4 regions of the Lysobacter sp. BMK333-48F3 genome follow, and region 1 is predicted to be linked to each of the others. Evidence: riboswitches for the same ligand, from Rfam matches in the RefSeq annotation. Region 1 holds a riboswitch; each other region holds the start of a gene.
What was found. A riboswitch is a leader RNA that binds a small molecule or an ion and turns the genes downstream of it on or off. The one in region 1 is predicted to bind cobalamin.

Region 1 (2,194 bases):
CCGGCGTGGCCGGCAAGTCGTCGACGCGATAGCCGCCGGCGCGCATCGCCCGCAGCATGCCGTGCAGCGAGGCCGGCACGTCGAGGTTGTCGGCGCCGATGTTCTGCCGGCCCGGCGGGTGGTTGTAGTAGATCAGGGCGATGCGCCGTTCGCTCGCCGGCTTGGCGCGCAGCGCGCGCCAGCGCTGGGCGCGCTCGACCAGGGCGCGCATCTCGCCGCCGAGCGGTTCGGGCCGTTGCAGGCGCACCCCGGTCAGGGGGTCGATGCGCGGCGCGCCGGCCGCGGCCAGCACCATCGGCTGGCTGCTGCCCTGCAGCTCCGACATCGCCACCCGATACTGCACGCTGGAAGCCGGCAGGCCGTCGCCGGACAAGCGCCATTGCGCTTCGCTGCGGTCGAGCAGACGGATCGCCTTGAACACCGGCACGTCGAGCGCGGCGATCGCGCGGGTCGCCGCGTCGCGGCCTTCGGCGGCGCCGACCACGAAGTCCTGCAGCACCACCAGCCCGGCCAGCGGCTGCGCGCCGAGCATCGCGCGCAGGTTCTGCACCGCCTGCAGCGAAGCCTCACCCCAGCGCGCGTACAGGCCCAGGCAGGCCAGGCCCTGCGCCTGCGCCTGTGCGCACAGCGCGTCGCCGGTGGCGACGTCGGCGTTGTTGAGATCCAGCACCGCCAGCAACGGCCGGGTATCGGCGGCCGGCGCGGCGACCACCGCGCCGTTCTGGCGCAGCACCAGATCCGGCTGCGGCTGCGCCGCCGGCACCGCGCCGCCGTCGAGCAGGAAGGCGTAGCTGCGCTGCAGATTGCGGCTGCCGCCCTCGCGCCACAGCGCGCGCAGGTCCAGCCACTCGCCGGCGAAGGCGTCGGCGCGGGCGCGCTGGACCAGTTCGGCCGGCGGCGTCTCGGCGGTGACGCGGATCAGTTCGGCGGCGCTGAACGCGCCCAGGCCATGGCGCTCGCGATGGCTGGCCTGGGTCAGGCCGGCTTCGCCATGGAAGGCGTACAGGCGCTGCGGGCCGCGGCCGCGCTGGCGCAGCCAGGCCGCCGCTTCGCGCAGGCGTACGCCTTGCTCGCCGAACAACGCCACCGCGACGACGGCGTCGCTGGCGCCGATCAGTGCGCGCAGTTGTTCGCGGTCCAGGGCTTCGAGCTGTTGCGGCGTGCGCAGCACGATGCGGTCGCCGGGACGGGTGGCCAACAGTTCGCGCGCGGCCTCGGCCGCTTCCGGCGCGGCACGCTCGGAGACCACGCCGAACACGGTCTTGGCCGGCGCGGCGGCGGCGAACAGCAACAGGGCCGCTGCGCCCAAGGCGCGCCACAGTCCTTCGAATCCGTGCCCACGAAACCGCTCACGGAACCCACGCCCGACAAACCCACGCGCAACACGCATCGACGGCCTCGCTCGCCGCACGCCCTGTGCGGAGCTGATGAAGGAGGCGAACGAAACCGCAGAGGCAGGCCACGGACCCGGTGCACGGGCGCGCGACGCCGCCCTCCGCGACGTCCACCGCATACGCACCGGCCGGTCTCCGGGCTTGCGGGGGCCGGGACGAACCCGGCGCATCGGCGCCTTCCCGGAGCGGACGCTCCAGTGGCTGTGGCGGGCGCGGATCGAGGCGCTGGATCGCGTCCCGGGAGCCGTCGCCGACGTGCCGATGCTTTACCCGCCTACCGTTGCAGGGGCAGCGCCGGACTGGTCCGCGGCATCGCGGACGCACCGGCTTCCCGTTTAACCGCGTCGCCGGACGGCGAAGCGGCACCAGATGCAAAGCGCGCGCAATCTAGCACAGCGCGCCGGCGCGGGGCGGACGCGGGGGTATGGAGGCGGTCGGTGTGTCGGGCCGACGGAGATCGTGGTGGACGCTAAAAGCAAATCCCCCGCGCTGCGGACATCGCTCGGCAACCCGCTTGCGCCGGGCGCTGGCCCCCTTTTTCAAAGGGGGCGATCGATGACGCGCTCGGTTCTCGGTGGCTCGATGCTCAGTGGCCCAGTGGCTCGGTGGCTCGGTGGACCGAAGGACCGCTTTTGCTGTTCCCCCATTTGGAAAAGGGTGAGAGCGTGCGCTTGCGAAGCGCCAGGTTCGCGCACGATCGAACGCCAGCAGGCACAGCCTGCTGGCGTTCGATCGTGCGCGAACCTGGCGCTTCGCAAGCGCACGCTCTCACCCTTTTCCAAATGGGGGAACAGCAAAAG
Region 2 (2,194 bases), 2.6 Mb from region 1:
GAGGTTTCCGGGCCCAGCTCGCGGTTGCCGTAGTTCGGGTAGTACAGCTCGTTGAAGGTCGGCGCCTTGAACGCGGTGCCGTAGCTCGCGGTCAGGCGCCAGGTGTCGTTGAAGTCCCAGCCCCACAGCACGCTGCCGGTGGTCTTGCCGCCGAACTGGCTGTCCTCGTCGCGGCGCAGGCTGGCCTGCACGGCGTGGGCGCCGAAGTCCTGCTGCCACTGGCCGAAGGCGCCGCGCAGGATCCGCCGGTCGCGGGCGTAGGCGACGTTGCTGTCGATCCGGTCGCGCTGCCAGTCGAATCCCAGGCTCAACAGGCCCGGCCCGAGGCCGAGGTCGGCCTGCAGCGAGCCCAGCTCGCGCCGGGTTTCGAAGGTGCTGGAGTACTTGCCGTTGCGATAGGCCTCGCTGAGATCTTCGCTGCGCCCGGCGCTGGCGCTGAAGCCGACGCGCTCGCTGGGGCGATAGCGCAGCTTGGCGCCGAGCACCTGCTGCACGCTGTCGGCCTGGTTGTTCTGGCTGCCGTCGTATTCGTTGTAGGCCTCGGCGCGGAACGCGCGCGCTTCTGCTTCCCAACGGTCGTCGAAACGGTAGCCGCCCTGCACGGTCAGCGACTGGTTGCGGTAGCCGTCGCGGTCGGGCGAGTGGGTGAAGCAGCCGGCGCCGCGCGGCGCCGGCTTGCCGCGACAGGCGTTGATGGCGTCGGTGTCTTCGTGCGCGGCGTTGACCGAATACCAGCCGCGCTCGCCCTTGCCGGCCACGCCGGCGCTGGCGCGATGGGTCTGGTAGCTGCCGATCGCGGCGCTGAAGCTGGGCGCGAACGCACCCTGCGGGCGGCGGGTGAACACCTGGATCACTCCGCCCAAGGCTTCGGAGCCGTACAGGCTGGAGAACGGCCCGCGCACGATCTCGACCCGCTCGATCTGCTCGACCGGAATGTCCTGCAGCGCGGTGCCGCCGCTGGTCGCCGAACCGAGCTTGATGCCATCGACCAAGACCAGCACGTGGTCGGATTCGGTGCCGCGCAGGAACAGCGAAGTCTGCTTGCCGGCGCCGCCGTTGTTGGCCAGCGACACGCCGGGCGCGCCGCGCAGCAGGTCCGGCAACGAGGCCGGCTGGCGACGCTCGATCTCGGCGCGGTCGATCACCGTCACCGCGGCGAGGGTGGCGTCCTGGGTCTGGGCGGTGCGGGTGGCGGTGACCACGACCTGGTCGAGATCGACCGCGGCCGGCGCGGCGAGGGCCAGCGCGGGAGCGGCGAGCACGCCGCCGGCGAAACACAGGGAAGCAAGACGCAGACGCGGGGCGTAGCAAGGCAAAGTCACAGGCGGTCTCCATGACCGCGCTCTCCCGCGCGGCCGTGATCGGTCGTGACAGAAGGCGGAAACGGCCAGGAGACGGCGCACGCGCGCCTTCGCCCCGAGACCGGCCCACCGCCTGTCGGTTCGCGCTCCGGGCCGGTCTCCGGGCTCGCGAGCCGATGCGGTCCTGTGCGGAACCGGCATCGCGTACCGCGCCTTCCCGTGTCGAAACACAGTGGCTGCGTGCGGTACGTCTACTCGCCTACCGTTGCGGGGGCAGCTCCGGCTTGGCCGCCTGCGAGGCAGGACGACGACCGGATTCCCGTTTCAATCGCCGGCGAATGTGCCGGCGATCACCTTGAGCGCGGGCATCTTAACAGTCGGGCCAGGTGGCGACGCCAGCGTATGGGGTCGCTTGGCCTGAATGAGCGACGCTGTATGGGGCAACGGCGACCAGGCGGAACGCCGAATCGGCGCCAAGATGTGTTTCGTGGCGCACTACCACTTTTGGACTATTGCCGATAGTCGGATTTTGGCGGCTTTATTGACCGATTGTTATGCGCGTGTTAAATCGCAATGACATCGCTGTCAGTCCCTCAAGGAGTCGCCATGCACGTCCGCCGTACCCCCGCCGGCCCGCGCCATCCCCTGGCCCTGGCTCTGCTGCTCGCTCTCGCTGCCCCGGCCTACGCGCAGGACGCGCCGCAAAGCGACGCCAAGACGCTCGACCAGGTGATCGTGACCGGCACCCGCGTGTCCGACCGCACCGTCGCCGAGTCGACCGCGCCGATCGACATCATCACCCCCGAAACCCTCGAGGCCACCGGCACGGCGGAGCTGGCGACCGCGCTGTCGCGCGCCCTGCCCTCGCTGAACTTCCCGCGCCCGGCGATCAC
Region 3 (2,194 bases), 410 kb from region 1:
CCTTGCCTTCGGCCGACCGGGTGTCGCCGGCGGCCAGCACCAGCACGCAGGCGCTGTGGCAGACCGCGCCCTCGCGCACCCAGATCGACCAGCCCGACTCGGCGATCGAATCGCCGGCGCGGATCGCCTCTTCGACGTGGCCGCCGCTGGAATCGATGTCGAGGATCCGGGTCGGGATCTCCATCCGCGCGGCCATCGCCGCGACCCGCTGCACCAGGGCGGTGAAGCCGGCGCCGATCTTGCCTTCGTAGCGCACCCGCACCACCCCGGCCGGCTGGCACGGCGCCAGCGCGTCGACCAGGCTGAAGAAATCCAGGCCGCTCAGCGGCTCGCCGTCGCCGTCGGCCTGGTAGTCGTAGCCGCAGCTGATCCGCGCGGTGCCGTTGTCGAGCTTGGCCGGCGGCCAATAGGTGCCGCGCAGGACCTCGGCTTCGCTCGGCGGCGCCGAGGCGTTCGCCGGCAGCGCCCGCGCCGTCTCGTTCTGGCTGCCCAGGGTCACGCTCTCGGCGCCGGCCGGAGCCGGCGCGGCGTCTTTGCCGCAGCCCGCCAGGCCCAGCAGACACAACCCCAGCGCAAGCGACCATCTGTAAAACATGTTCCACCCATCGGATTCGAGATCGCGGGCCGTCCCGGGCCCGCATCGCGCAGCGTCGCGACGCTGCCACGTTAGCCGCAGCCGTTATCCGACTCAACGGCATCGCGACGCCGCGAGCGGCCGCCGCTGCCGCGCGCTTCATCTTCGTCGGCGGCGCATGAACGCCAGCCGGCGAAATCCGCCCGGCGCGCCGGTCGCCGACGCCCTCGGCGCGCAGCCGGCAGACCGGGCAAAGCCGCACGCCCCGCGCACGCGCCGATTGACTCCGCCGGCCGCGCTGCGTAACTTGGCGCCGTTACGGTGAACATCGCTTCATAAAGATAAAGCGATGCGACACGCCGCCACCGGTCCGCCGGCGGCGGCCAGAGGGAATCCGGTGCGAATCCGGAGCTGCCCCGCAGCGGTATGGGAAACGAACGGGCCTTGGCACTGGGCGATCGCCTGGGAAGCGGCCTTAGTAGGAGAAGCCAGAGGCGAGAAAAGAGTGGCCGGGAACGAGCGAGTACTCGTTCCTCGTTTCTCCGCACTCGTTGCCGGCTCAAGTCCCGAGCCCGAAGACCTGCCGCGACCGGAAGGTTCGCCTTCCGTCCGACTCCGGCCCGTGCGCCGGTCGCGCGCCTCGCGGTGCCGGCCGCTGCGCGGATCCGGTTCGCCCGCGGGGGCGAAGGTCGACACCAGGGCAGACCGCAACCGGGCGTACAGCGCCGGGTCGGCGCCGCCGTGGTCTCCTTCGTTGCCCTGCGTCATGCCCACGCATCGCAGGTACTCATCATGATCAGCGTTACCCATCTCGGCTTCCCGCGCATCGGCGCGCGGCGCGAGCTCAAGCAGGCCCTGGAATCGTTCTGGAAAGGCGAGACCGCGGCCGACGCCCTGCACGCCAGCGCCGCCGCGCTGCGCGAGCGCCACTGGCGCCTGGCCAGCGCCGCCGGCGCCGACAGCGTGCCGTGCAACGACTTCTCCCTCTACGACCAGGCGCTCGACGCGTCGGTGCTGTTCGACGCGATTCCGGCCAGCCATCGCGAGTTGTACGAACACGACCCGCTGGCCGGCTACTTCGCCCTCGCCCGCGGCGTGCAGGACGGCCGGCGCGATCTGCGCGCGCTGGAAATGACCAAGTGGTTCGACACCAACTACCACTACCTGGTGCCGCAGTTCGAGCCCGGCCAGCGCTTCGCCCTGCGCGCCGACAAGCCGCTGGCCGAACTGGCCCAGGCCCAGGCCCTGGGTCTGCAGGCGCGGCCGGTGCTGCTGGGCCCGGTGACCTGGCTCAAGCTCGGCAAGCGCCGCGACGGCGGCGACCCGCGCGAGCTGCTGGATGCCTTGTTGCCGGCGTACGCGCAGTTGCTGGAACGGCTCAAGGCCGCCGGCGCGCAATGGGTGCAGATCGACGAGCCGGCGCTGGTGCTCGACCTCGACGACGCCGATCGCGCCGCTTACCGCCGCGCCTACGCCGCGCTGGCCGAGGCCGACGCGCCGCAGCGCCTGCTGACCACCTACTTCGGCGGGCTCGGCGACAACGCCGCGCTGGCGGCGCAGTTGCCGGTGCAGGGCCTGCACCTGGACCTGGTGCGCGCGCCGCAGCAACTGGAAAGCCTG
Region 4 (2,194 bases), 2.6 Mb from region 1:
GCTCGGCCCGGCCGGCGCGGTCGGCTATCGCCTGGCCAATACCCTGGATGCGATGTGGGGCTATCGCACCCCGCGCTACCAACGCTTCGGCTGGGCCGCGGCGCGTATCGACGACGTGCTGAACTGGGTGCCGGCGCGACTGACCGCGATCACCTATGCCGCGCTCGGCGACACCGCCGCGGCGTGGCGCTGCTGGCGCACGCAGGCGGCGCACTGGGACAGCCCCAACGCCGGCCCGGTGATGGCCGCCGGTGCCGGCGCCCTGCGCGTTCGCCTGGGCGGCGCCGCGCCGTATCACGGCGTGTGGGAACCGCGGCCATCGCTGGGCGAAGGCGAGCCGCCGGATGCGGGCTCGGTCGAACGCGCGCAGCGCCTGGTCGGGCGCGGCGTGTTGCTGTGGTTGGCGGCGATCGCGTTCGGCGCATGGGCCTGGCGCGCGCTGTGACGCGCCGCGTCGGCCGCGCGGCGCGAGCTTCGCGCCATACCGCGCTGTGCAGTTGCGGCGCCTTCAGCGCTCGCCTAAGCTCGCGCCGTCCACAGGGTTCGCCGCGCAAGCCATCGCGCGGCATCGGCCGCAAGGCCGAAGGGAAGTCCGGTGACGCCGGCGCCGCGATGCGGCCCGGCCATTCCGGCGCAGCCCCCGCTGCTGTAAGCCTGACGAATCCGCCCACATGCCACTGGTCGCCGCGACCGGGAAGGCCGGCGGAGGAGGTCGACGGCGAGCCAGAAGACCGACCCTGCGGCGATCAGTCGAACATGCGCTCCGGGGTGCGGGCGCGGGACTGGAGTCGAATCCCGATCGCGTCGCGCCCGGCCCCGGCCGCTGCGTACGCGCGCGGGCCGGGTTCGTGCGTGGACGCGTCGCGGCACAGCGGCGCGCCGGCGCCGGCCGCTCCGGATCTGCAGGCATCCCGTGCGCCAGCACCGGAGACCGCCCGCTTGTCCGTCCGAACTTCCCATCGCAGTACCCGCCGCTTCAGCCGCCATGCTCCCGCGTTGCGCCGCCTCGGCCTGGCCCTGGCCGGCCTGGCGTTCGCGCAGGCCGCCTGCGCCGACGATTCCACCACCCTCGACGCGGTGCAGGTGCGCGCGCAGTCGCCGCTGGAGCGCGTCGCCGAGGCCGGCAGCCGGCTCGGCCTGAGCCTGCGCGAGTTGCCCGCCGCGGTCGAGATTCTCGACGGCGAAACCCTGCGCGAACGCGGCGACGATACGCCGCAACGCGCGCTGGCGCGCGCCGCCGGGGTGGTGCCGATGGGCGCGCCCGGCAACGGAAATTCTTCGCTGAGCCTGCGCGGTTTCTCCGGTCACGGTTCGGTGGCACAGGTCTACGACGGCACCCGGGTGTTCGTCGCCTCCGGCACGCTGAGCTTTCCCGGCGACACCTGGCAGCTCGATCGGATCGAAGTGTTGCGCGGCCCGGCCTCGGTGCTGTTCGGCGACAGCAGCGTCGGCGGCGTGGTGCACTACGTGCCGCGCGCCCTGCAAAGCGCGCCGCGGCGCGAGGCGATGCTGGCGATGTCGAGCTGGGACGGTTACCGCTTCGGCCTCGGCGCGGGGCAGGGCGTGGGCGAGCGCGTGCGCTGGCGCGCCGACCTGACCGGCGCCGGCGGCAACGGCGAGATCGACCGCGCCGGCTACGAACGCTACGGCTTCTCCGGCGCCCTGGCCTGGGACCTGAGCCCGCGCCTGACCGCGACGCTGAAGTACGACGGCGGGCGCCGCCACGATCCGCGCTACTTCGGCACGCCGCTGGCCGACGGCCGCCTCGACCGTCGCCTGCGCGAGCGCAACTACGACGTCGCCGACAGCCATATCCGCTACGACGACGGCCTGGCGCGGCTGCGCTTCGACTACGCCCTCGGCGAACGCGCCCAACTGGTCGCCGAGACCTACCATGTCGCGATCGACCGGCGCTGGCGCAACGCCGAAAGCTACGCCTTCGATCCGCGCAAGAACCTGGTCGTACGCAGCGACTTCATCGAGATCGGCCACGACCAGGAACAATGGGGCCAGCGTTTCGACCTGCTCGCCGCGGGCGAGCTGTGGGGCCGAGCGCAGCGCCTGAACCTGGGTGTGGAAGGCGCGCGGGTGCGTTTCACCCACAGCAACAACGGCCCCTACGGCGGCCGCGACACCGTGCCGGCGTTCGATTTCGCCCCGGGCGGCTTCGTCAACCTGGCCGGCACCCAGCCGC

Region 2: another riboswitch for cobalamin. It lies ahead of btuB (TonB-dependent vitamin B12 receptor); the one in region 1 lies ahead of K4L06_RS12935 (cobaltochelatase subunit CobN).
Region 3: another riboswitch for cobalamin. It lies ahead of metE (5-methyltetrahydropteroyltriglutamate--homocysteine S-methyltransferase); the one in region 1 lies ahead of K4L06_RS12935 (cobaltochelatase subunit CobN).
Region 4: another riboswitch for cobalamin. It lies ahead of K4L06_RS01675 (TonB-dependent receptor); the one in region 1 lies ahead of K4L06_RS12935 (cobaltochelatase subunit CobN).

Annotation. Positions count from the first base shown of each region.
Region 1 covers NZ_JAIHOO010000001.1:3,036,161-3,038,354, reverse strand. Annotated here, with positions in the region: gene K4L06_RS12935 (cobaltochelatase subunit CobN) at 1-1,309, opposite strand, end outside; cobalamin riboswitch at 1,503-1,779, opposite strand.
Region 2 covers NZ_JAIHOO010000001.1:442,475-444,668, forward strand. Annotated here, with positions in the region: gene btuB (TonB-dependent vitamin B12 receptor) at 1-1,280, opposite strand, end outside; cobalamin riboswitch at 1,435-1,674, opposite strand; gene K4L06_RS01710 (TonB-dependent receptor) at 1,908-2,194, shown strand, end outside.
Region 3 covers NZ_JAIHOO010000001.1:2,628,392-2,630,585, reverse strand. Annotated here, with positions in the region: gene K4L06_RS11160 (hypothetical protein) at 1-595, opposite strand, end outside; cobalamin riboswitch at 910-1,177, shown strand; gene metE (5-methyltetrahydropteroyltriglutamate--homocysteine S-methyltransferase) at 1,367-2,194, shown strand, end outside.
Region 4 covers NZ_JAIHOO010000001.1:435,774-437,967, reverse strand. Annotated here, with positions in the region: gene cbiB (adenosylcobinamide-phosphate synthase CbiB) at 1-445, shown strand, start outside; cobalamin riboswitch at 586-733, shown strand; gene K4L06_RS01675 (TonB-dependent receptor) at 940-2,194, shown strand, end outside.